DNA from 2 places in the Thermaerobacter sp. PB12/4term genome. Region 2 is predicted to be linked to the other one. Evidence: riboswitches for the same ligand, from Rfam matches in the RefSeq annotation. Region 2 holds a riboswitch; the other holds the start of a gene.
What was found. A riboswitch is a leader RNA that binds a small molecule or an ion and turns the genes downstream of it on or off. The one in region 2 is predicted to bind thiamine pyrophosphate.
Positions count from the first base shown of each region.

Region 1: linked by a shared signal. The riboswitch ahead of DYI95_RS06595 (ECF transporter S component) and the one ahead of thiD (bifunctional hydroxymethylpyrimidine kinase/phosphomethylpyrimidine kinase) in region 2 are both predicted to bind thiamine pyrophosphate.

Region 1 is NZ_CP048407.1:1,583,579-1,591,775, forward strand. It holds gene DYI95_RS11960 (methylated-DNA--[protein]-cysteine S-methyltransferase) at 1-138, shown strand, start outside; gene DYI95_RS06580 (metallophosphoesterase) at 135-1,271, shown strand; gene DYI95_RS06585 (TenA family protein) at 1,361-2,014, opposite strand; gene DYI95_RS13085 (ATP-binding cassette domain-containing protein) at 2,154-4,925, opposite strand; gene DYI95_RS06595 (ECF transporter S component) at 4,942-5,538, opposite strand; TPP riboswitch at 5,705-5,824, opposite strand; gene DYI95_RS06600 (SDR family oxidoreductase) at 6,089-6,865, opposite strand; gene DYI95_RS06605 (acyl-CoA dehydrogenase family protein) at 7,044-8,197, shown strand, end outside.
Region 2 is NZ_CP048407.1:2,334,925-2,343,121, forward strand. It holds gene DYI95_RS09765 (Mur ligase family protein) at 1-897, opposite strand, end outside; gene DYI95_RS09770 (lysine exporter LysO family protein) at 1,100-2,371, opposite strand; gene DYI95_RS09775 (hypothetical protein) at 2,368-2,709, opposite strand; TPP riboswitch at 2,915-3,024, shown strand; gene thiD (bifunctional hydroxymethylpyrimidine kinase/phosphomethylpyrimidine kinase) at 3,164-4,117, shown strand; gene thiW (energy coupling factor transporter S component ThiW) at 4,114-4,716, shown strand; gene thiM (hydroxyethylthiazole kinase) at 4,800-5,693, shown strand; gene thiE (thiamine phosphate synthase) at 6,020-6,742, shown strand; gene DYI95_RS09800 (MFS transporter) at 7,343-8,197, shown strand, end outside.

The DNA.
Region 1 (8,197 bases), 750 kb from region 2:
CCGGGCGCAGGGCGCCCGCCCCGGGGAGAGTCCGGTCGCCTGGCGGGACGAGGAGAGAGGCGCCGTGAGGGGACGGGTGCCGGAGGGGCGAGCCTCCTGCAGGCCCCCGTCCCCGCTGGCGGGAGGAGCGCCGGGTGAGGGCACGGGGCATCCCCACCCGGGTGTCCCCAGCCTCGGCATGTCCCACCCCCGGGCCGCATCCCCGGACCATCCCCGCCCAGGGGATCCCGGGCCTGGGCATCCACGCCCTGGCGGTACCGGCCTTCTGGGCCGGCACCGCCTTGCCGGATCTGTTGCGGCTTCTGGCCGTGTTCGTCCTGGCGGTGGTCGCGTGGGGCTATCTGGTTGAGCCCCGCTGGCTCAGGGTCCGCGCCTACCGCCTCTCCCTGGGCGCCGCCGCCCGCGGCGGGCGGCCGGTACCCCTTCCGATCCCCCGGCCCCCAAAGCGGCCGGTGCGGCCCCGCAGCACACCGGCCGCTGGCCCGGCGGCCAAGGGCGCCCCTCCATCCCCTGCCGCCCGGCAGGGCGGCACCGCGTCGTCCGCCACCCTGCGGGCCGCGGCAGCGCGGCCGTCCCGGCTGCGCCTCGCCCACCTGACAGACCTCCATGCGCCGGTGTACCGGGTGTCCGAGGCGGCGCTCCTCCGCTGGATCGAGGCGTGGCAACCGGATGCCGTGGTCTTCACCGGCGACCTGGCCGAGGGCAAGGGGCTCCCTGCCCGGCGGGGGGTCGAGCTCCTGCGGCGGCTGGCGCGGCGGTGGCCCGTGTACCTGGTCCCCGGCAACCACGACCACCTGTACGGGTGGAGCCGCCTGCGCCGCGAGCTGGAGGGGACGGGGGTCCACCTCCTGGTCAACCAGGGAGCCCGCCTGGAACAGGGGCCTGCCGGGGTCTATCTGGCGGGGGTGGACGACCCCCACACCGGCCGGGACGACCTGGGGGCCGCTCTGGCCGGGGCGCCGCCGGGATGGCCTGTGGTCCTGCTGGCCCACGCGCCGGCCGGGGGCATCCGCCGGGCCGCCGCCGAGCTCGGCGCCGGGCTGGCCCTGGGCGGCCACACCCACGGCGGCCAGGTTCGCCTGCCGTTGCTGGGCGCCCTGTGGATTCCCGGGCAGGGCTGGTTCCCCACCTACGACCGGGGCTGGTTCCAGGTTGGCGGCACCTGGTGGTTCATCGCCGCGGGCCTGGGCACCCCCCGCCCCTGGATCCGGCTGCTCTGCCGACCCGAGCTGGTGCTGCTGGAACTGGTGCTGGGCGAAGAGGGGCGGTGAGGAGCAGGCGATGGGCCCCGCTCCGCCTCACCGCCTGCCCCCGGCGCGCCAGGCGCAGCCCGGCAACGCCCGGCCGGCCCGCCAGGCCGCTAGCCGGCGTGCCAGGCCGCATCGAAGAAGGCCCGTTCCAGCTCCATGGCCGTGCGGTAGAGGGGGGCCACCCCGGCCGGGCCGCCCGCTTCACCGTGCCACCGGTTGAGAACTCCCTCCAGCTGCGCGGCCAGCGCCGCGAAATCCGGGCTGCCGTAGGTTTCCACCCATTCCCGGTACGGGTTGCCGGGTGCGACCCGGCCCAGGAGGGACCGGCCGAGGAAGGCATAGAGCCGCATGCAGGGGGTCATGGCCGCCGCGATAGCCCCCACGCCCCGGGACCAGGCCACGTCCAGCAGGAAACCGGTGTAGGCCCGGGTGGCGAGGGAGGGTTCGGGATGGAGGACGGCTCCCCAGCGGGCGGCGTAGCCGTGGTGCAGCCGCAGCTCCTGCAGCACGCCCTGCAGCAAGCGGTGAAAGGTCACCATGGTCTCCCGGTCCGGCGCCTTGGCGATGGCCAGGGCATAGGCGCGGGCAAAGGACTCCAGGTAGGTCGCGTCCTGGCCCACGTACCAGATGAACTTGCTGCGGGGCAGGTCGCCCCGGGCGATGCCCTGGACGAAGGGATGGTCCAGGCAGCCGGCAGCCAGGTCCTGGTTCTGGCGCCAGAGCTCGGCCGCCAGGCCTGCGGGCTCGCCGGCACCCTGCTCCACGCCGGCGCGCTCTTGCTGGCGGCCTGATGGCGGGCCCGACGGCGGCTGACCCGGACCCCCTCCGGGACCCTGCCCTTTCCCTTGCTGCCCGTTGCGCCGGTTCATCAAAGCCCATCCCCCCTGTGACAAGCTCCCGTCCCTACGGCAAGCTCCCTTGCAGCCCGCGGGCGGCCATCAAGGCCGCCACACCGGCTCCCAGTAGCAGGGCGGCGTACCCCGCTTCCCGCCACCCTGCCGGCAGGGTGCGATAGTACGTGCGGTGGCGGCTGCCGTCGAAGCCCCGGGCCTGGAGGGCCACGGCCACTACCTCGGCCGTGCGGATGGCGTGGACCAGCAGAGCCAGGCTATACCGATAGAGGGCCCGCAGGCGCCCGGCGGGACCCCGCTCGAGCAGGCCCCGTACCCGGAAGGCCTGGCGCACCCGGCCGAGCTCTTCCTGAAACAGCGGCACGAAGCGCAGGGCCGCCAGGAGGCCGTAAGCCCAGCGGGGGCTCAGCCGCCACTGCTGGACCAGGCCCAGCACCAGCTCGCTGAGGCCGGTGGTACGGGCGTAGAGCACGCCCAGGGCACCCAGGGTGAGCAGGCGCAGGCCCACCACCAGCCCGTGTTCCAGTCCCTCGGCCGTGAACCGGTACCAGAGCACCTGCCCCACCACGTGCTCGCCTCGGCCGAAGGCGCCCAGCGTCCAGATGCGGGTGGCGGCCACCAGGACGAAGGGCGCCATGGACACCAGCCAGCGCCGGAGTCCCAGCCCGCCCAGAATCCAGCCCAGCAGCAAGGGCACCGCCAGCAGCAGGGCCAGCGCCGCCGGATCGCCCGTCGCCAGCACCAGGGCGGCAGCAGCCAGGTGGGCCGCCAGCTTCCACGCCGGATGAACCCGCCCCAGCCAGGACCGCCCACCGGCCCCGGGCAGCGCGCCCGGGGTCCCTGCGCCGGCCTCCGCCGGCCCGGGTTCCGGCGACCCCGCCGGCGGGCCCCCCGGCGAAGGTCGATCCGCCCGGGACGGGCCGGAGCCTGCCGCCGCGCGCCGGCCTGGGCAGGCCGGCGGCCGTCCCGGGGGCGCCACCCCGTCGCCGGGAACCGTCCCCGGGCCCGCCAGGCCCCTCAGCCCGGCGGCGGCCGCCGCGGCCGGGTCGTCCGCCAGGCCTGCCGGCGGGCCGTCATAGAGCAGCCGGCCCTGGCCGAAGACCAGCACCCGGGTCGCCACGGCCAGCGCCAGCTCCAGGTCGTGGGTGGCCATGACCAGGGTGGTTCCCTGCCGGTACACTTCCATGAGTTCCCCTAGGAGGGCGGCCGCCGTGCGGGCGTCCTGGCCGAAGGTGGGTTCGTCCAGGAAAAGCAGCGGCCGCGGCACCACCAGCATGCTGGCCACGCTGAGGCGCCGCTTCTGGCCCTGGGAGAGGGTGTAGGGATGAACGGCCTCCAGCCCCTCCAGCCCGAATCGCTGGATCAGGGCCTTCACCCGGGCTGCCAGCTCCGCCTCCGGCACACCTGCGAGCCGCCCGCCCAGGGCGATCTCGTCGTGCACGGTGTCCGTGACGAACTGGTGCTCGGGGTTCTGGAACACGAAGCCGATCCGGGCGGTCTCGCCGGGCCGCCCCTTGAGGGCCGGCCCGTGGACGACCCGGCCGGCGGCGGGCGGTTGCAGGCCCGCGGCCACCTGCAGGAAGGTCGACTTGCCGCTGCCGTTGGCGCCCAGTACGGCCACCCACTCCCCCGGCCGGAGGGTCAGGCTGACCCCCGACCAGACGGTGCGCGAGCCGTGGGCTGCGGTGACGCCCTCCATCCGCACCAGGGGCAGGGCGGACCGGCCCGGGAGCGCGCCGGGCCCGTTCCTCGCTCCGGGGAAGCCGGCCGCCGCCCCCGCGGAGCCTGGGCCAGAGCCTGGGGAGGCTGCCCCGTCCAGACTGGAAGGCACCTCCGCCTGCGGTGCGATGGCTGGGGCGCCCAGGGACTGCTCGCCCGCGCCGGTCCACTCCGTTCCCGCCGGCGCCGGGCCGGACGCCCGGCCGGAGGCGGCACCGGGTAGGGCGGCGGGCGGCGCGGACCGGCGGAACGCCTCTACCTGGGGTACCCAGAAGGGGCCCCAGGAGCGGGGCCGCCAGATGCCGAAGGCGTCCAGGGCGGCCCGCTGCTCAGCCAGGACCCGGTCCGGCGGGCCGTCGGCCAGGAGGGTGCCCGAGGGGCCGAGCAGCACCACGCGGTCGACCCAGTCCACCACCCCGTCCAGGTTGTGCTCGACCACCAGGACGGTGACCTGCCGCCCCAGGCCGTAGAGGTTTTCCAGCACCAGGGCCCGCCCTGCCGGATCCAGCTGGGCCGTGGGCTCATCCAGGATGAGCATGTCCGGCTCCAGCGCCAGCACTGCCGCCAGGGCCAGGCGCTGCTTCTGCCCGCCCGAGAGGGCGTGGATCGGGTGCCCGAAGGGAACGTCGAGGCCCGTGGCCGCCAGCGCCCGGGCCACCCGGGCCGGCATGGCCGCCGGCGGCACGCACCGGTTCTCGAGGCCGAACGCCACCTCTTCGTCCACGGTGAACAGGCAGAACTGGGCCTCGGGGTCCTGGAAGAGCACGCCGGCCTGCCGCGCCGGTTCCAGGATCCCCTTCACCTCGGCCTCCACCACGGCCGGGATCAACCCGGCCAGGGCCAGCGCCAGGGTGCTCTTACCGGAGCCGCTGGGGCCCAGGAGCAGCACCCGTTGCCCGGCGGGTATGGACAGGCTCACGCCCCGCAGGGCCGGGTCGCGCCGGTCCGGGTAGCGGATGGTCAGATCGCGGCAGGCAGCCGCCGCCCGCGACGGCTCCGGCAGCCCCTGGCCCGGGGACACCGGGTTCGGGGTCGAGCCGCCGGCCGGCCCAGGGGTGGCCGCTGGGGGGTTGGCCGCCGGGCCCGCCGGGGCGCCCGACCGCACCGCATGCCGCCCCATCTCAGCCCGCCAGCCCTGCGCCCCGGTCCCGCCGGTTCCTCACCACGGCAAAGCCGTTGAGGGCCCCGGTGCGGGCCAGGCCGTCGACCAGCACCTTGGTGAAGACACCGGCCACCACGGCGCCGCTGAGCAGCCGTACGGCCACCGCGCCCGCCAGCACGCCCGGCTGCATGCCGGTGAAGTACCCCGTGACGGCATCCAGCGGGATGCTGGCGACGGCGGCCAGGGCGCCGGACAGCGCCAGCACCGGCAGGTCGAACCGCCGGTAGCGGAGCAGGGCGAAGGCCGCCTCGGCCCCCAGCCCCTGCAGCCCACCGTACAGCAGCACCCAGAGCACGTCCGGGCTGCCCAGGACCAGCTCGCCCGCGGCCGCAGCCAGCTCCGCCACGAAGGCCACCCCCGGCTTCTGGATGATGTAGGCGGCCAGGGTGCTGGCGACAAACCAGATGCCGTAGGTGGTTTCGGCCAGGACGGGATGGACGGCCTGGGCCAGCGACCACAACCCCCAGGCGTTGATGAACACCACGGAACAGGCGGCCGCGATGAACGTGAGGATCACGATCTCGCGGAACTGCAGGTGACGGGACGAACCGGCCATGGCGAGCCCCCCTTGCGGTTCCGGGACGGAACCGGGGGCTCGCGGGGCCGGCGAGGCGCACCCCCCGGCCGGGATGGCAGGGAGAACCTGCCCGTTCCGGTCCGGCGGGAGGCAGAGGAAAGAAAACCCACCCCCGGCTGGAGGTGGGTCGCGTGAAGCCGCCCCAGGCGGTCATGCGGTACCTTCCTCACGCCGGTATGACCCGGATCGAGTCCGAAGGGTAGCGCGGTGCCGCGTCCCGGCTCCCGGCGCTTCTCAGCCCGTGAGGGCACCCCCGGTACCGACTTCCCGATGGTCTTGTTCACCCTGATCATAGGCCCGGGCACGGCGGGCGTCAACGGCGGCCAGGCTCCGGGCCGGGACGGGAAGTGGGGGCGGGCGGTCTGGAGCGGTCCCGGCCCTCCGGGCCCGTGTTCCTTGGCCCGCGTCCTCGCGGCCGTGCCCCTCCCGGGCGGTGCCGGCGGTGCGTGCCACCCGCCGCCGGGGACGCCGCCCGGGCCCCCCCGCCCACCGGGCTTTCAGGCCCGGCCGCCGCCGGCCGCCCGCGCCCTCAGACGGCCGTGATCCCCCCGTCGATGGCCAGGACCTGGCCCGTGATGTAGGACCCGGCCTCGGACGCGAACAGCAGCACCGCGCCCTGCAGGTCCCGCTCGCCGCCCAGCCGCCGCAGGGGAACGGACTGCTCGATGAGGGGCCGGTACTGGGCCAGGATGCCCCGGGTCATCTTGGTCGGGAAGAACCCGGGCGCGATGCAGTTCACCGTGATGCCGTATTCCGCCAGCTTGGCCGCCAGGTCGCGGGTGAAGTTGATCACCCCGGCCTTGGAGGTGTTGTAGGGCAGGGTCTGCATCACCCGCGGGTCGCTGCCCCGCAGGCCTGCCACCGAGGCGACGTTGATGATCCGGCCTCCCCGGCCCCGGTCCACCATCACCCGGGCCGCCTCGCGGCTCATGTAGAAGGTGCCGTGCAGGTTCGTCCGGATCACCTTGTCCCAGGCTTCCAGGGGGATCTCGAACAGGGGGGCGCCCCAGGTGGCCCCCGCGTTGTTGACCAGGATGTCCAGGCCACCCAGGGCTTCGACCACCTGGTTGACGGTGGCCACCACCTGGTCGTAGTCGGTCACGTCGCAGCGCAGGGCCAGGCACCGGATCCCCTGGGAGCGCAGCTGCTCCTCCGCTTCGCGCAGGCCCTCCTCCTTGCGGGCCGTGATCGCCACGGCCGCCCCGGCCTCCCCCAGACCCTGGGCGATCTGAAGGCCCAGGCCGCGGCTGCCTCCGGTGACCAGGGCCACTTTCCCGTCCAGCCGGAAACGATCGAGAACGCCCACGTGACGGCCGCCTCCTTCCACCCGGCCGGGCGGCCGGAGACGGGCCGCCACCCGGCCGGCGCCGGGCATGCAGGTATTTCCTTCTCGGCAGCGAAGCCAACTCCTACCGCCGGGCGGCCCGCCCGCCGGAAGGCGGCGGTTCGGGCGAGGGCCCGCTGCGCGAAGCGCCACCGGGGTGATGCTCGTGTACGATTTCCGGCCGACCCCCGAGCAGGAAGCCGTCCTGGAACGCACCCGCGCCATCATGGACGAGCACGTCTACCCGGCCGAGGCCGAGTTCTTCCGGACCGGCACGCTGCCCGAAGAGCGCATGAAGGCCATCCAGCAGGCGGTGAAGGAGGCGGGGCTCTGGGCCCCCCACATGCCCAGGGAGGCCGGGGGCCTGGGCATGGGCATGGTGACCCTGGCGCTGATGAACGAGATCCTGGGGCGGAGCCCCCTGGCGCCGCGGGCCTTCGGAACCAGCGCCCCGGACACCGGCAACCAGGAGATCCTCTGGATGTTCGGCACGCCCGAGCAGAAGGAACGGTTCCTCAAGCCCAACCTGGCCGGCGAGATCGATAGCTGCTTCGCCATGACCGAACCGGAGGTGTCGGGTTCCGATCCCACCACCATCCGGACCCGGGCGGTGCGCGACGGCGACCACTGGGTGATCAACGGCCACAAGTGGTTCATCACCAACGCCTCCCGGTCGGCCTTTGCCATCGTCATGGCCGTCACCGACCCCGGCGCGCCGCCCCACCAGCGGGCCACCATGATCATCGTGCCTACGGACACGCCTGGCTTCCGCATCGTCCGCCAGATCCCCGTGATGGACGATGGGGGTGGCCTGGGCACCCACGACGAGATCGTCCTCGAGGACTGCCGCGTGCCCGTGGAGAACACCCTGGGGCCCGTGGGAGAGGGCTTCCGCATCGCCCAGGCCCGCCTGGGCCCCGGGCGGATCACCCATGCCATGCGCTGGATCGGCGTGATGAACCGCAGCTTCGAGCTGATGGTGCGGCGGGCCCTGACCCGGGAGACCCGCGGCCAGAAGCTGGCAGAGTTCCAGACCATCCAGAACTTCGTGGCCGACTCCTACGCCGAGATCCAGGCGGCACGCCTCTTGACCCTGTATGCGGCCTGGCGCATGGATCAGGGGCTCGATGCCCGCAAGGAGATCTCGCTGATCAAGTTCTTCGGGGCCCAGGTCCTCCACCGCGTGGTGGACCGCGCCCTGCAGGTGCACGGAGCCCTGGGCTATTCCCGGGACACGCCCCTGGAGCTGTTCTACCGCGAGGCGCGGGCGGCCCGCATCTATGACGGCCCCGATGAGGTCCACCGGGTGGTGGT
Region 2 (8,197 bases):
CGGCAGCCGCAGGCGCAGCCGGTTCGTCCAGAGGGCGGACGGCCCTTGGCTAGGGAACGGGGAATCGGCCGCAGCGACTCTTTCCTCCATAAGGCGTAGGGCGCTCTCGGGCCCGCGCCCAAACAGGACCACCGGCGCCTGGGCATAAGGACCGAGGCGCAAGGCGGCCTCCCCCTCGTGCATCAGCATCCCGCCGTCGGGCGGGACCATGGCGACGAACCGCCCCTTGGCCGCGGCGTAGTGCTCGTAGGTGGGGTGGTATTCCAGGTGCTCCAGGGGGGCCAGATTGGTCACCACGCCCAGATCGAAGGCCACGTCGTCGACCCGTCGCTGGTCGACGCCCTGGGATGAGACCTCCATCACCGCCACCCGACAGCCGGCGTCGACCATGGCCCGCAGGTAGCGGTGCAGGTCGAGGGGGTCGGGAGTGGTCAGGTTGCCGGGGCCACGGTGGCCGCCGGCGCGCACCTCCAGCGACCCGATAAGGCCCGTCGGGATCCCCGCGGCGCTCAAAAGGTGGTAGAGCAGCAGGGTGGTGGTCGTCTTGCCGGTGGTCCCGGTGACGCCCACCACCACCAGCTGGCGGGACGGGTGGCCGTAGCGATTGGCCGCCAGGCGAGAGAGGGCCGAGCGGGCACAGGGCACCTCAAGCCAGCTGACACCGGGAGGCAGCGTCTGGGCCGGGGGCTGTTGGGCCATCACCACCCGCGCGCCGCGGCGCAGTGCCTCTCCGGCGAAGGCGGCGCCGTCATGGCGGCGGCCGGGGATGGCGACGAACAGGTCGCCGGGTTCCACCCGAGCGGAGTGGGAGCGGATCTCACCGACCCGTGGGGGAAGGGGATCACCCGTCAGATGAAAACGCAGCCCTGCCAGCAGTTGGCCAACGTCCAGCGCCATGGTCCTTGTTCGCCCCCCCGTTTGGGGTTCCCCGATAGGCGTATGTCGCATGCCCCGGGCAGGTGTCACGGAGGGCGCAACGGAGTAAGGGAAAAGCTGGGCAACGGGGTCCCCGACAAGCGGGGGACCCGACAAACGGGGTCCCGGACCGGGGGGTGGGTGGCGCTGGAAACTGAAAACAGGGGCCTTGACCGGCAAGGGCTTAAAAGCCCGCCAGCCAGCTGATCAGGGCGGGGGCCAGCAGGGTGAGGATGAGCCCGTGGACGAAGGCCAGGGCCGTGGTGCCCGCATCCCGCGCCGCCGCGGCGATGATGGGCAGGGTGGTGTCCATGGTGGTGGCGCCGCCCGGCAGGACGGCGAGCCAGCTCCGCCGGCCTGCCAGGCGCGCCAGAAAGGGCACCGCCACCACCGTCAAAAGCTCCCGCAGCACGTTGGCCAGGAAGGCTAAGGCGCCGGCGGCCGGTCCCCACAGCTGGGCCACCAGTACCCCTGCCATGCTGTACCAGCCAAAGGCGGCCGCCACGGCCAGGGCCAGGGCGGGCGGCTCGCCGGTCAGCCGGCCCGCCAGCCAGCCCCCGGCCAGGCTGCCCATCCCGCCCAGGAGGGGCAGCAGGAGGGCCTTCCCCCGAACGGCCCGGAGGCTCTCCCGGGTGGCCGGCCACTGGCGTCCGAACTCGCAGCCGTAGAGCACCATGAGCAGGATCAGGGCGTATCCGGAACCGGCCGTCGCCAGCCGCCCGGCGGTGGCCACCAGCTGGGGCGACGCGGCCGCCCCGGCGGCCATCGCCGCCGTTTCTCCGGCCATGGCCGCCTTCCCACCGGCCATCGCTGCCGTCCCCTCGGCCATCGCCGCCCCGGCACCGCCGTCCACCAGGCCGCCCGCCCAGTGGACGAACCCGCCCCCCGCCAGCCACCCGCCCACGACCGCCAGGACGGCTGCCGCGCTGAGGCGCAGGGCTTCGCCGGGTCGGCCAGGGTCCGCGGCGGCCGCGGCCTGCCCCGCGGCGCCGGGATCGCGACGGATCGGGTCCTGCCGAGCGGTCTTTCCCTCGGGGGCGAGACTCCCCTGGGCGGCGCGATCCGGAGGGATCAGGTGCGGGCCCGCCGCCTTCCCAGAGCGCTCGAAGGGACGGGGCCGGGTTCGACTGCGCACCTCACCGGGCTCGGCGCCGGCCCGGCCGGACCGGCGCGAGGCGGTGCGGGCGCGGAAGGCGGCCCCCAGCGCCCAACCGAGCAGTCCCGCCAGCAGGGCCCCTCCTGCCGTGGCCACGGCAAAGGTCGCAGCCCGGCCGCCCAGCCGGGCCAGCCCGGACCCCACCTGCGGGTCAAGGCCAAGCCGCAGGCCCATGAGGAAAAGCAGCATCCGCAGGGTCCAGCGCGATGCCGCATTCCACCAGGCCGCCGGAATCCGGTTGCCGAGGCCGCTCAACCCCGCCGCCATGCCGGCAGCCAGGGCCACCAGCACCGCGGTCACGGGCGACCTCGCTCCTTGCCTAGGCTCCCGCGGGCGGGCTCCTTTTCGCTTGCCCCGGGCCAGCGCGTTCCACCCGAAGAACCCCTGCTCGCGGCGCCCGCGTGGCGGCTGGCGGGACCGGCCCTTTCGCCGGTGGCACGGGTACGCCTGCCGCTCTCAAGCACGCCCATGAGCCGCGCAAACCCCAGGGCGCCCAGCAGGATGACGCCGGCGAGGGACACCGTCATCCCCAGCAGCCCGGCCACCGATCCGCCCGTGCGGCGCTGCCACAGGGCGGCGATCACCACAAACAGCCCCAGGGCCATCGCCCGGACCACCGGCTTCAATCGCTCGCGCAAGCTGGTTCCCCCGTTTCTCCCTGCTTTCGTGTCCACGCCCGGCACCGCCGCTAAGCGGGACCGCCCTTGGCCCGGGCCGGCCGCGGACCGAGGTCCCTTCCCCGACACCCTCTGGCGCCGGATCTCTGGCGCCGGATCTTCCGCGGGAGGGCTGGCGGGCACCCCGTTGACCTGCTCAGGCGCGGGCCGGATACTGGAGATGATGGTAGCACCGTGGGGGTGCTGGCGCCACGCCGGCTGAGACGAGCCAACCGGCTCGAACCCCTCGAACCTGACGTGGGTAATGCCACCGGAGGGAACGGTGCGGTCCCGCTCCAACGAAGCTTCTGGATCGCTTCCTGGCGCCTGGGCCGCGTTCGTCCCGCGGCCCCTTTTCGTTGCCGGCCGCACCCTGCCCTGCCGCGGCACCCGCCCGCGCCAGCCCGCACCACCCGTGGGAAGGGAGCGATCCACCATGCCCACCCCTGCTGAGTCCCGTCCCGGTGCGCCCCGTCCGGGTGCTCCCCGCCCGCATGCGCCCGGCCCGGGCACCCCACCGCAGGCCCCCCCGCCCCGAGCCATGACCATCGCCGGCTCCGACAGCGGCGGCGGCGCGGGGATCCAGGCGGACCTGAAGACCTTCAACGCTCTGCGGGTCTTCGGCACCTCGGCCATCACCGCCCTGACGGCCCAGAACACCGAGGGGGTGCGGGACGTCCACCTGGTCCCCCCCGAGATGGTGGCCGCCCAGATCGACGCCGTGCTGGACGACATCGGCACCGACGCCGCCAAGACGGGCATGCTGGGCACCACCGCCATCGTGGAGGCCGTGGCCGAGCGCATCGGCTACTGGCGGGACCGGCTGGGTCCCTTCCCCCTGGTGGTCGACCCGGTGATGATCGCCAAGAGCGGCGCCCCCCTCCTGGACGAACCGGCCCGGGAGGCGGTGCGGCGGCTGCTCCTGCCGCTGGCGACGGTGATCACGCCGAACCGCCACGAGGCGGAGGAACTGGCCGGCGTCCCCATCCGGACGCTGGACGACGCCCGCCGGGCGGCCCAGGTCCTCCACGGGCTGGGGCCGGCCTGGGTGGTAGTCAAGGGCGGTCACGTGGCGGAAGATTCCGCCGAGGCCGTGGACGTGGTCTACGACGGTCGGGAATGGCACCTGCTGCGGGCGCCTCGCATCGCCACCCGCTCGACCCACGGCACCGGCTGCACCTTCTCGGCCGCCATCACCGCCTACCTGGCCAGGGGGTACGGGGTGCTGGACGCCCTGCAAGCCGCCAAGGTTTACATCACCGGGGCCATCCGCCATGCCCCCGCCATCGGCCGCGGCCACGGCCCCACCTGCTCCTTTTACCCCTGGGAGGCCGCATCCGGGGCAGCTGATGCGCCGGGCCGGCCGGCCGAAGGCGGTGAGGAGGGGTGACGGCACCTCAGCCCACCGCACCCCCCGGCCGCACCCGGCGGCTGGTCCGGGCCGCCATGCTGATCGCCCTGGGCACCGTCCTGGCCGGCATGGTCCGAGTCCCGGTGGGGGTGGCCACCGCCACGCCGGTGCAGCATGCCGTCAACGTGCTGGCCGCCGCCTGGTTCGGCCCGGCGGGCGCCGTGACCGTGGCGTTCCTCATCAGCCTCCTGCGCAACCTGCTGGGGCTGGGCACCCTGCTGGCCTTCCCGGGCAGCCTCTTCGGCGCCGCCCTGGCCGGTCTCGCCTACCGGGCCGCCCGGCGCCCCGCCGCGGCCATGGCGGGCGAGGTGGTGGGCACAGGGCTGGTGGGCGGCCTGGCCGCCTTCCCCGTGGCCCGGTGGCTGCTGGGCCAGGCAGAGGCGGCCTGGTTCTTCTACGTGGTCCCTTTCACCCTCAGCAGCTTGCTGGGCGCCCTGGTGGGAGGCCTGCTGCTGCGCTGGCTCCCCGCCCCGGCCCGGGAGAGCGACGGGGAGCCGGTTCCCGCCCCGGGTCGTGAAGGCTCCCAGAGCCCGCGCTCCCGCCGCGGGGGACCGCGCTCCCCCCACGGCGAACCGTAATAACCCGGCTCCGCCGGGTCCCCGGGCCGGTGGGAGCGCCGGGGCCAGGCGGGTTGCCCGGGTATGGCAAAGGAGGGATCCCCATGACGGCGGGCGCTCCCCAGCCGCAGGCGCCGGAAGCGTTCACCCCCTTCACCCCCGGAACCTGGGAGGAGGAAGCTGCCCGGGTTCTAGCCCGGATCCGCCAACAGCGGCCGCTGGTCCACCACCTGACCAATTATGTGGTGATGAACTGGACGGCCAACATCACCCTGGCCCTGGGGGCATCCCCCTTGATGGCGCCGGAACCTGAAGAGTTCCCCGCCATAGCTACGGCGGCGGGGGCCCTAGTCCTGAATATCGGCAGCCTGCGGGCAGGGGATGAAGCCGTCTTCAAGGCGGCCCAGGCCGAGGCCCTCCGCCACGGGCGGGCCGTGGTGGTCGATCCCGTAGGAGCCGGCTTCACCCCCTTGCGTACCCGGCTGTGCCTGGACCTTCTGGCCGGGGGCGTTACCGCCGTGCGCGGCAACGGCGGCGAGATCCTGGCCCTGGCCGGGGCGGGAACCGGCCGGACCCGGGGCGTCGACAGCGGCGCGGTGGAGGAAGGGGAGGTGCTGGAGGCGGCCCAGGCACTGGCCCGGCGCTTTCGCTGCGTGGTGGTGGCCAGCGGCCCGGTCGACCTGGTCACCGACGGCCGTCAGGTCTGGCGGGTGGCCAACGGCCACCCCTGGCTGGCGGCGGTCACCGGCGGCGGCTGCGGGGCCACCACGGCGGTGGCGGTGTTCCTGGCGGGCTCGGAGGCGCCCCTCAAGGACGCCACCCTGGCCATGGCCGTCTACGGCCTGGCCGCCCAGCGGGCGGCGGAACGCACCCCGGGGCCGGGTTCGTTCCAGGCAGCGTTCCTGGACGAGCTGTACCACCTGGGGGCGGGGGGCACGGCAGATCCGGAAGGGCTTTCCATTCTACCGGGAACGCAAGATGGGTCCCAGGAAAGGTGAACCGCGCGGATGCAGCGGCGCCGGGGGTTGCGGGCCGGGGCCGGCTGCAGCCGGAGTTCCCGGCTCACCCTGGCGTGCGGCTCGGTGCTGCGCCGTGACCGCTTTTGCCCCCGTCGGGTCCGCCTGGCGCCGGCCTCCTGGGGGTGGGGTGGCCACCCGGGGCCGGCCAGGGCGGGCATCCAGAGCGAGGGGGGCACCTGGGGTCAGAGTGGGCCCCTGGGGCAGCGCCGCCACCCGCGGCCAGGGCGGGCACCTAGGGTCAGAGCAGGAACGTGGGGGCGAAGCGGACCCCTGGATCCCGGCGGGTCCTCACGGGAGGTGATCCCATGACGGGTGATTCCATGACCGGGAAGGATGGGGCAGGTCGGGGCGGGACCCACCTCCCGTCGCCGGCAGGCGTCCCTGCAGAGCGCACGATCCCCACCGGCCCCGAAACCGGCCTGCTCAAGGTCTACTTCATCTACGACCTGGGCCTTATGGGCACCGCCGACCCTGTCCCTCTGCTGGAGCAGGTGCTGGCTGCCGGGGTCCGGGCGGTACAGTTCCGGGCCAAGGCGGTGGCCGACCGGGTCGCCTACGACCTGGCCCAGGCGGCTCGCGGAGTCACGGCCCGCTACGGTGCCCTCCTGGTCGTCAATGACCGGCTGGACCTGGCTCTGGCGGTGGGTGCCGACGGCCTGCACGTGGGGCAGGATGACCTGCCGGCGGAGGTGGTGCGCCGGCTGTGGCCCGGGGGACTGCTGGGCGTTTCCGTTCGCAGCCCCGAGGAGGCCCGGGCGGCCGAGGCCGCGGGGGCGGACTATGTGGGCGCCGGGGCGCTGCGTTCCACCTCCACCAAGGACGATGCCCGGGTCATCGGCCTGGAGGGGTTGAAGGCGGTGGTGGCCGCCACCCGCCTGCCCGTGGTGGCCATCGGCGGCATCACCCTGGACGACCTCCCGGCCCTGCGCCGGGCCGGCCTGGCCGGGGTCGCCGTAGCCTCGGCCATCGCCCGGGCGGGCGACCCGAGCGGGGCGGCGGCCGCCTTCGTGAAGCGGTGGGGTGCGTGAGTGTATGACCCCGGCCATCTTCTCTTGCCGCAGGGCACCCTCCGCGGCCCGTCGTGCTACACTCCCGTTGTAGTGCTTGCCCAGCCCGTTGTAATGCTTGTTCAGGCCCGGCGGCGGCCGATGCGGACCCCGGCCCTGGAACAGCAAGCGGCTGTGGTTAGTCCCGGGTGGTTTGCAATCGCAAACCGTCATGGGCCCGCCGTCCATGGGCCCGCCAACAGTTGGCCCGCCCGCCGGGACCGGCCGGCCGCGGCCCAACCCGCCGCGGCGGCGGGCGAAAGGGGCCGGGCAAGCTAACCCGACAACAGGAGTTGACCTGCCGTGTCCGACCGCCAGCGAAGCACGAGCACCGCCTCCGGCGCCGGTTCGTCCCGGACGAACGCCTCCACGGGCGGGCTGCCAGAGCCTGGCCATGATGCCCAATCCGGCACCGGCGGCCGACAGAAGGCTCCCACCGGACCCACCGGTCCGACTGGTCCCGGCGGTCCCGGCAGTGCCGGCGGCTCCTCCACTTCCGCCCGCCCCTTCACTCCCGCCGGCCCCGCTGGCAGCGCTGGTGCCGCTGGCCGCACCGGTGGCGCGGATCCCCAGGGACAGCGCGTGCTGGGCGTCCTGCTGCTCGGCGTGTTCCTGGGGGCGCTGGACATCGCCATCGTCGGCCCGGCACTGAGTGCCATCGGCCGGGACTTCGCCATCAGCGAGCGGCAGCTCAGCTGGGTCTTCACCATCTACGTGCTGTGCAATCTCGTTGGCAACCCGCTGATGGCCCGGCTCTCCGACCTGCGGGGACGGCGGCCGATTTACATGCTGGATGTGGCGCTCTTCGGCCTGGGTTCGGTGGTGGTCGCCGCCGCACCCTCCTTCCCCGTCCTGCTGGCCGGGCGGGCGATCCAGGGCCTCGCCTCGGGCGGCATTTTCCCCGTGGCCAGTGCGACCATCGGCGAGACCTTCCCGCCAGAGCGTCGCGGCCGTGCCCTGGGGATGACGGGCGCCATGTTCGGGCTGGCCTTTTTGCTGGGGCCCGTGATCGGCGGCGTGCTGTTGCCCTTTGGCTGGCAGTGGCTCTTTTTGATCAACGTACCCCTGGCCGCTCTGGTGCTGGTCTGGAGCCGCCGGGTTCTTCCGGCGCCGCGGCCGGCGGCTCGGTCCGCCTTTGACCTGCCCGGCATGGTCCTGCTGGGGTTGGGTCTTGTGGCCCTGGCCCTGGCCATCAACCGCATTGACAGCCAGCAGGTTTTGGCGAGCCTCACTTCGCCAGGGGTGTGGCCCCTTTTGCTGGCTGGGCTCGTGCTGCTCGCCGCCTTCCAGCGGGTGGAGGCCACCGCCCCCGCGCCGCTTATCGACCCCGGCCTGTTGGCCAATCGCCAGCTGGCCGTGGCCAACGCCCTCTCCGGCCTGAGCGGCCTGCTCCAGGCGGGGCTGGTCTTCGTCCCCTCCCTGGCCGTCGCCGCCTTT